Regions from separate parts of the Paenibacillus beijingensis genome, predicted to be linked through region 1. Evidence: a T-box and tRNA genes for the amino acid it is inferred to sense, from the RefSeq annotation. Region 1 holds a T-box; the other holds one or more tRNA genes.
What was found. The T-box of region 1 lies ahead of tyrS (tyrosine--tRNA ligase). A T-box ahead of a tRNA ligase gene usually reads a tRNA of that ligase, here a tRNA-Tyr.

Region 1 (4,316 bases):
GACGCTTTGCTTGGCGCGGGCTTCCTGAATAAAGTAAGCCTGGTCGGCTTCCGCCTTCGCCGTATCCTGATCGCGCTTGAAAGCAGCCACCTTCAGCTCCTTCTCCTTGCTCGCCTCGGCGATGTTCGTATCGCGCAGCAGCTCTGCCTTCTGCCCTTCCTCTTCGGCGCGCGCCTTCTGGATCCGGGCGTCGCGGACCGCTTCGGCTTCGGCGATATCGGCATCCCGCTTGACGGCGGCAATGCGCGGCTTGCCGAGCGCTTCCAGATAGCCGTGCTTGTCGCGAAGATCCTTGATGGTGAAGGAAACGATCTGCAGCCCCATTTTTTTCAAATCTTTGGCGGCTACGCTTTGCACCTCCTGGGCGAAACGGTCCCGATTGCGATACACCTCTTCCACGGTCATCGTTCCCAAAATGGCCCGCAGATGGCCTTCAAGCACTTCCTGGGCCTCGCCCTTGAGCGCTTCGATCGGTTTGCCCATAAACTGCTCTGCCGCGGTGGCCACGTCTTCGACGGAACCTCCGATTTTGATGATGGCCACTCCATCCGCGATTACCGGTACGCCTTGCTCCGTGTACACTTCCGGGGTCGAGACGTCCAGCTTATGGGAGAGCAGCGACAAAAATTCGGCTTTTTGGAACACCGGCAAAATAAATGCGCCTCCGCCGCGCACGATTTTGATGCGCCGTCCGGATTCATCCGCCGACACATTGCGGCTGCCAAGAAAGGAGCCGGTCACAATCATGGCTTCATCGGGACTGACCGTCTTGTAGCGGGCCCAAAAAGCAAGCCCCAACACGATCAGAACCCCTACGACTACCGATGGAATAACGAGAAAATCCGGCATGAAATTCGCTCCCTTCGCGTATGTACAATTTTACCAATTCATTTGCAGCGATCGCAGACTTCCGTTCAAGCGCTCACTCCAGGTCCGTCTTAAACTCCGAAACGAAGAGCGCACCCTGTTTCACCTCGATGACGACGATTTTCGCTCCCGAAGGAATCGGAACGCCGTCGAAGCTCTCGGCGATATGATTCGTATTACCCGCCCCGACTTTAACGAGCACTTCGCCGCACCCATGGGCAGGGATGGCCACAAGCACCTCCCCCACTTTTCCGGCCAGCTCTTTCATGGAATAGCCGCTCGAATTCTCGCTGTTTTCCATTGGTTTCACGTAAAAGAAAAAGATAGCCAGCGCCGATACGGCCGCTATAAGCAGCGAAATGATAACTGTGGAACCGGAACTAAGAGAGGTGTACCGTTCCAGAAGCAATCCCGAGCCTCCAAACACGGTGACCGCGCCCGCCAGCGTTACCGGCTGGAACCAATGGTGCCCGTCGAGAGATAAAAAGTCGAATGCTCCGTCAAATGCCATTCCGATCCAATCGCCGAGCACGACGCTGACGAGCGCATACAAAATCCCGACGAACAGACAGGATAAGAACAGCGTTTCCAACCTTAACTCCCCCCATTTCCCCTAAACACTGTTTACGAACTCCTATTTTTATACGTCTCGTTTACAGAAAAGTTTCACAACTAAACCATATTATTGAAATACCGAACCAAATAGCGGGAACGATCCGAAGCCGTCCGACATCGTAAAGTACCTGAGATAAAAGGCCAATCCGAAATTTCCGATTGAACCGAAAATAGGAAAAAGCCCGCCTCCTGACGGAAGGCGGACTTTTCCGATGCGTCATACCAGTTTGATGCGGACGATTTTGCGTTTGCCGACCTGAAGCACGTCGCCGTCGGCGGGACGGACATCGGCATTCGGATCGGTTATTTTCTCTTCGTTCAGCTTCACCGCGCCCTGCTGGACGCTGCGGCGCGCCTCGCTGCCCGACGATTGCAGGCCGAGCGCCGTCAGCAGCCGGACGATCCGGATTCCCCCGTCCTCCAGCTCCGAAGCGGCGAGCGGCGCGTCTTCCAAGTCGGTCGGCAGCGCCCGCTGCTGAAACACGGTCACAAAATGCTGCTCAGCGGCGGCTCCCGCCTCTTCCCCATGGAACATGCGGACGAACGTGCAGGCAAGACGCATCTTCGCATCGCGCGGATGAACGGCTCCGGAAGCGAGCCCTTCCCGCAGCGCCGCCAGCTCGTTGTTGCCGATATCGGTTGCAAGCTCATAATATTTGAGCATCAGTTCGTCCGGAATCGACATTGCTTTGCCGTATATTTCGTTTGGCTCCTCGTCGATTCCGATATAGTTGCCGAGGCTTTTGCTCATTTTCTGCACGCCGTCCAGACCTTCGATGATCGGCGTCATGATGGCGACCTGAGACGGTTTGCCGTACTCTTTTTGCAGCGTCCGGCCCATCAGCAGGTTGAACTTCTGGTCGGTTCCGCCCAGCTCCACGTCCGACTCCAGCGCGACCGAATCGTAGCCCTGCATAAGCGGATAGAAAAACTCGTGGATGCTGATCGGCTGTCCGGACTGGTAACGCTTCGTAAAGTCGTCCCGCTCGAGCATGCGCGCAACCGTCACTTTGGCGGAAAGCGATACGACATCCGCGAACGTAAGCGGCGCCAGCCACTCCGAGTTGTAGCAAACTTTTGTACGCTCAGGATCCAATATTTTGTAAATTTGCTTCTTGTACGTTTCGGCATTGCGTTTCACATCTTCTTCGGTCAGCTGCTTGCGCGTTTCCGATTTGCCGGTCGGATCGCCGATCCGTCCCGTAAAGTCGCCGATCAGCAGATTGACTTCGTGGCCGAGCATCTGGAACTGGCGCAGCTTGTGCAGCACGACCGTATGTCCGACATGAATGTCCGGCGCCGACGGATCGAGTCCGAGCTTGATTTTAAGCGGCTTGCCGGTAGCAACGGATTTGACGATCTTTGCTCTCATCTCCTCTTCCGGCACGATTTCCACTACGCCGCGCCGGATGATGTCCAGCTGGCGTTCCACTTCCTGCTGCTGCTCGGCAGTCAGCTCGTTAAATTTTTCCTGTGACATTTATTCTCTTCCCTTTCCGTTCCATGATGATCTGATGAAAACACAAAAAATCCTTCGCTCGTCTCAAGGGACGAGAAGGATTTGCTCGCGGTACCACCCTCGTTAGAGCCGCTGCCGGGGCAGATTAGGCTCTCACTTCATTATTGATAACGGAAGCGGATGCTTCCGGAAACGGGCTACCGGCCGGACACTGCCCCCAGTGGGACCGGCCCGCTTTCCCCCGTTCAGCTCAAGGCGGTAATTCATGCTGCGCCGCGTACCGGTTCGCACCGTCCACCGGTTCTCTGAAAGCGTCGTTCGCAGTACTACTTGTGCCCGTCATAGCGATAGCGATATGTATACTTGCAAAAGTTATATCACAAAAATCAATGCCGAGTCAAACCTCGTTTATCGCCCCCGTGCAAAAAAAGATCGCCAAATAAAGACAAAATAGGCACCGAACTGCTTTGGCACATCGAATTATGTTATAATAACTCTGTTTACCTTAGAGGAGGAATCAAATTTATGGAAGAAGAACGTCAACAACCATCGAACGGACACAGTAAATGGCGTACGTTCGGCGTCGTGACGCTCATAACCATCAAGTGGCTCTTTATTTTCGGCATTCTCGGCTTTCTCTTTGTCGGCGGCGTCGCCTCCGGTTACGTAGCCGCTCTCGTGAAGGAAGATCCGGTCCGGTCCGGCTCCTTTATGGATGAGAAAATGAACGAAAATGCGTTGACGGGTTTCGTATTTTTTAACGACGGGATCACACCGGTCGGGCAGCTGCGTACGGAAGAGGACCGGCGGCTGGTTGATCTGAAGGATGTGCCTGGGTCGGTTATCGACGCACTCATTTCAACGGAAGACAGCAATTTTTACAACCATATCGGCATCGATTACAAAGGCTTCGCGCGCGCCGTCAAGCAGAAGCTGCTGAACGAAAGCCAGCAGACCGGCGGAAGCACGCTGACGCAGCAGGTCGCACGACGGGTTTTCTTAAGCTTGGACAAGACGGACAGCCGCAAAGTGAAAGAAATTTTTCTGGCGCTCCGCATGGAACGTTACATGACCAAGGACGAGATTTTGTCGGCTTACTTGAACAAAATGCCGTTCGGCAACGGTTCGTCGGGTTATAACCTGTACGGGATCAAATCGGCGGCGCTTGGTGTTTTCAACATTAGCGACCTACATAAGCTGAATATTGCCCAATCCGCCTATTTGGCCGGTCTCCCCCAGCTTCCTTCGGTCTACTCGGCCTTTGACGGCAAAGGTCAGTTCAATCCAAAAGGCTTCAACAGGGCGCTGGAGCGCCAGCACGTCGTGCTCTCCCGCATGCTGGAGACGGGCCGGATTACCCAAAGCCAATATGACG
Region 2 (4,316 bases), 2.5 Mb from region 1:
AGCCCCAGTAAACGGCGGCCGTAACTATAACGGTCCTAAGGTAGCGAAATTCCTTGTCAGGTAAATTCTGACCCGCACGAATGGCGTAACGACTTGGGCGCTGTCTCAACGAGAGATCCGGTGAAATTTTAATACCTGTGAAGATGCAGGTTACCCGCGACAAGACGGAAAGACCCCATGGAGCTTTACTGCAGCTTGATATTGGACTTGGGTACGATCTGTACAGGATAGGTGGGAGCCTAAGAAGCCGGAGCGCCAGCTTCGGTGGAGGCGCCGTTGGGATACCACCCTGATCGTACTTGAGTTCTAACCCGCTACCGTGAAACCGGTAGGGGGACCGTGTCAGGCGGGCAGTTTGACTGGGGCGGTCGCCTCCTAAAATGTAACGGAGGCGCCCCAAGGTTCCCTCAGAATGGTTGGAAATCATTCGCAGAGTGCAAAGGCATAAGGGAGCTTGACTGCGAGACCTACAAGTCGAGCAGGGACGAAAGTCGGGCTTAGTGATCCGGTGGTACCGAATGGAAGGGCCATCGCTCAACGGATAAAAGCTACCCTGGGGATAACAGGCTTATCTCCCCCAAGAGTCCACATCGACGGGGAGGTTTGGCACCTCGATGTCGGCTCATCGCATCCTGGGGCTGAAGTAGGTCCCAAGGGTTGGGCTGTTCGCCCATTAAAGCGGTACGCGAGCTGGGTTCAGAACGTCGTGAGACAGTTCGGTCCCTATCTGTCGTGGGCGTAGGAAATTTGAGAGGAGCTGTCCTTAGTACGAGAGGACCGGGATGGACGTACCGCTGGTGTACCAGTTGTTCCGCCAGGAGCACCGCTGGGTAGCCAAGTACGGACGGGATAAGCGCTGAAAGCATCTAAGCGTGAAGCCCCCCTCAAGATGAGATTTCCCAGTATGTAAGACCCCTGGAAGACGACCAGGTTGATAGGTTCGAGGTGGAAGCGCGGCAACGTGTGCAGCTGACGAATACTAATCGGTCGAGGGCTTATCCTAATGGGTTTTCCAAGTGAGGAAAACCGCAAGGCATATGAATCAGCTAAGGAAGCACAAGCAATCTTTCGCATCCGGTTTTCAGGGTGTAATTTGTTATCCAAAATACCCACAACAGTGGGTTTTGTTATGAGTACGGGCCCTTAGCTCAGCTGGTTAGAGCGCACCCCTGATAAGGGTGAGGTCGGTGGTTCGAGTCCACTAGGGCCCACCATACTTTCCTAAACGGGTTTTGAAGCTTAGGACCGGTAATTTTACGGAGATTCCGCTTCATGACAGGGAAAATAATGGGGCCATAGCTCAGCTGGGAGAGCGCCTGCCTTGCAAGCAGGAGGTCAGGAGTTCGATCCTCCTTGGCTCCACCATTCACCTATTCGTTCCCTGATAGCTCAGTTGGTAGAGCACTCGACTGTTAATCGAGTTGTCACAGGTTCGAGTCCTGTTCGGGGAGCCATTCATTTGGAGAGATACCCAAGTGGCTCAAGGGGACCCTCTGCTAAGGGGTTAGACTGCGCAAGCGGTGCGAGGGTTCGAATCCCTCTCTCTCCGTTCGATTTCATTTTTCAAGGCCCGTTGGTCAAGGGGTTAAGACACCTCCCTTTCACGGAGGTAACAGGGGTTCGAATCCCCTACGGGTCACCAATAACCTGGACGCTTAGCTCAGCTGGGAGAGCATCTGCCTTACAAGCAGAGGGTCGGCGGTTCGATCCCGTCAGCGTCCACCATCATCTTACCGCGGGGTGGAGCAGTCCGGTAGCTCGTCGGGCTCATAACCCGAAGGCCGCAGGTTCAAATCCTGCCCCCGCAACCAAACATTATTATTGGAGACTTCCGTACGCGCGTTCAAGACGTCGGAATACCCTATACGGAATACGGAGCTGTGGTGTAGAGGCCTAACATGCCTGCCTGTCACGCAGGAGACCGCGGGTTCGAATCCCGTCAGCTCCGCCACTTATGAAATTATAGGGCTCGGTAGCTCAGTTGGTAGAGCAGAGGACTGAAAATCCTCGTGTCGGCGGTTCGATTCCGTCCCGAGCCACCATTTTTATAAAGGTCCATGCCGTTGTAGCTCAATTGGTAGAGCAACTGACTTGTAATCAGTAGGTTGGGGGTTCAAGTCCTCTCGACGGCACCACCCTTGGAGGATTAGCGAAGTGGCCAAACGCAGCAGACTGTAAATCTGTTCTCTGACGAGTTCGGTGGTTCGAATCCATCATCCTCCACCAGTTATTTTTCATGGCGATCGTGGCGAAGTGGTTAACGCACCGGTTTGTGGATCCGGCATTCGGGGGTTCAATTCCCCTCGATCGCCCCATGTTAAATCCTGTTGGGGATTAGCCAAGCGGTAAGGCAACGGACTTTGACTCCGTCATGCCTAGGTTCGAATCCTAGATCCCCAGCCATTTGTTATGAGCCATTAGCTCAGTTGGTAGAGCACCTGACTTTTAATCAGGGTGTCGAAGGTTCGAGTCCTTCATGGCTCACTTTATAAATATTTGCGGTTGTGGTGGAATGGCAGACACGCTATCTTGAGGGGGTAGTGGGCGTACGCTCGTGGAGGTTCGAGTCCTCTCAACCGCACCATATCATGATTTGCGGTCATGGCGGAATTGGCAGACGCGCTAGATTCAGGTTCTAGTGTCAGCAATGACGTGGAGGTTCAAGTCCTCTTGACCGCACCACCTAAGCGGAAGTGGCTCAGCGGTAGAGCATCGCCTTGCCAAGGCGAGGGTCGCGGGTTCGATTCCCGTCTTCCGCTCCATAAGTGCCCGTAGCTCAGCTGGATAGAGCGTTTGACTACGAATCAAAAGGCCGGGAGTTCGAATCTCTCCGGGCACGCCATTTATAAAGCTTTAACTTCGGGACGTAGCTCAGCTTGGTAGAGCACCTGGTTTGGGACCAGGGGGTCGCATGTTCAAATCGTGTCGTCCCGACCATCTTTTATTGCGGGTGTAGTTCAATGGTAGAACTCCAGCCTTCCAAGCTGGTAGCGTGGGTTCGATTCCCATCACCCGCTCCATTCGTTTATAAGGTTCAGCTCCTTGCATTTACGCAAGGAGCTTTTTTTGTTGTCCGCACCATTATTCGCGGGAGCGTATCCTGCTTAAACGAAGTCGAACGAAAAGCGCCCCTGAGCAATGTCAGGGGCGCTTTTCGTTCGACTTAATAAATATGTTTTCTCAGGACCGGCTCAATGTTGGACCAATCTTTCGTTTTGATCGCATTAAGCAATTGGACATGTTCGCTGATAAAAAGGGAGAAGTCATTTTGCTGATGGATTTGGGAGTTGTTCATGAAATGGAAAACAATTCTTGAAGATACGCCCGACCAAAGTGAAATGAGATATGGCTCTTCGGTCAGTGAGACAAGATATTCATGAAACTGCAAGTCTTTTTTGACAACCTTCCCCAAATCCTGATTTTTGCAGGCGTCAATCAAATCATTCAAAATATTGTCGAGGTCAGAAAAATGTTCGTCACTCAGCAGCGAAATAATTTTCTGGATGCAGAACGACTCCAACAACAGGCGAAGCGGATTAAGCAAGCCATCAACTTCTTCTTTCTCCACTTGAGCGACGGTTGTTTCACGATGGGTCTGCGTAACAAGCAGTCCTTCGCGCTCCAGCAGCAGAATGGCTTCGCGAATTGGACCCCGGCTGACGCCCATGTCATTGGATAAATCCTGTTCCCGCAATCGCTGACCGGGTTTTAATTGTCCGCCGATAACGGCGTCCTTGATATCCTGATAAATTTGATTTCGCAAAGTGTCTGTCTTTTTTATCGAAAACCGAAATTCGGAGTTCATATGAGGTTTACCTCCAGTCTGTATTTAGGGTACTACCCTTTACAATAACGGACAAATATTCTTTCGTCAACATTTACAGTAAATCATCAACAATTATGTTATTGTTGACAATTTAATAATTCTTTAATATTCTATTGATGAAAAAATAATAACGGCTAAGGAGTGTCACAATGAGGATTATAGACGTCATTACAACACCTGTGCTAATTCCTTTCAAAAAACCGGCAAAATGGTCGGGAGGTACCCGCAGAAATGCTCCTGCACTTATTATTCAACTGAAAACGGATGAAGGATTGATTGGATTGGGTGAATGTGTAGGTCCAACCATTCCGACCATTCAAACCATTGTTGAAAAAGAATTCAAACCGTTTCTGCTTGGCAAGGATCCGATGCAAACCGAGCTGATCTTGCATCAATTGGAGGAATATATCCTCAATTGGTCGCAAATTGGTTACTATGCTCTGGCCGGCATTGATATTGCTCTGCTGGATCTCAAAGCCAAAATATTGAA

Region 2: it encodes a tRNA-Tyr, which carries the amino acid that the T-box ahead of tyrS (tyrosine--tRNA ligase) is inferred to sense. The anticodon was not compared.

Annotation. Positions count from the first base shown of each region.
Region 1 is NZ_CP011058.1:4,423,356-4,427,671, reverse strand. Features, by position in the region: gene VN24_RS19975 (flotillin lipid rafts scaffold protein FloT) at 1-849, opposite strand, end outside; gene VN24_RS19970 (NfeD family membrane protein) at 923-1,459, opposite strand; gene tyrS (tyrosine--tRNA ligase) at 1,700-2,962, opposite strand; T-box leader at 3,026-3,293, opposite strand; gene VN24_RS19960 (transglycosylase domain-containing protein) at 3,467-4,316, shown strand, end outside.
Region 2 is NZ_CP011058.1:1,185,591-1,189,906, reverse strand. Features, by position in the region: rRNA gene VN24_RS05535 (23S ribosomal RNA) at 1-1,003, shown strand, start outside; tRNA gene VN24_RS05530 (tRNA-Ile) at 1,138-1,214, shown strand; tRNA gene VN24_RS05525 (tRNA-Ala) at 1,290-1,365, shown strand; tRNA gene VN24_RS05520 (tRNA-Asn) at 1,379-1,454, shown strand; tRNA gene VN24_RS05515 (tRNA-Ser) at 1,462-1,549, shown strand; tRNA gene VN24_RS05510 (tRNA-Glu) at 1,568-1,642, shown strand; tRNA gene VN24_RS05505 (tRNA-Val) at 1,650-1,725, shown strand; tRNA gene VN24_RS05500 (tRNA-Met) at 1,735-1,811, shown strand; tRNA gene VN24_RS05495 (tRNA-Asp) at 1,875-1,951, shown strand; tRNA gene VN24_RS05490 (tRNA-Phe) at 1,967-2,042, shown strand; tRNA gene VN24_RS05485 (tRNA-Thr) at 2,060-2,135, shown strand; tRNA gene VN24_RS05480 (tRNA-Tyr) at 2,141-2,226, shown strand; tRNA gene VN24_RS05475 (tRNA-His) at 2,240-2,315, shown strand; tRNA gene VN24_RS05470 (tRNA-Gln) at 2,329-2,403, shown strand; tRNA gene VN24_RS05465 (tRNA-Lys) at 2,412-2,484, shown strand; tRNA gene VN24_RS05460 (tRNA-Leu) at 2,499-2,584, shown strand; tRNA gene VN24_RS05455 (tRNA-Leu) at 2,596-2,682, shown strand; tRNA gene VN24_RS05450 (tRNA-Gly) at 2,688-2,762, shown strand; tRNA gene VN24_RS05445 (tRNA-Arg) at 2,766-2,842, shown strand; tRNA gene VN24_RS05440 (tRNA-Pro) at 2,861-2,937, shown strand; tRNA gene VN24_RS05435 (tRNA-Gly) at 2,947-3,020, shown strand; gene VN24_RS05430 (GntR family transcriptional regulator) at 3,164-3,763, opposite strand; gene VN24_RS05425 (mandelate racemase/muconate lactonizing enzyme family protein) at 3,976-4,316, shown strand, end outside.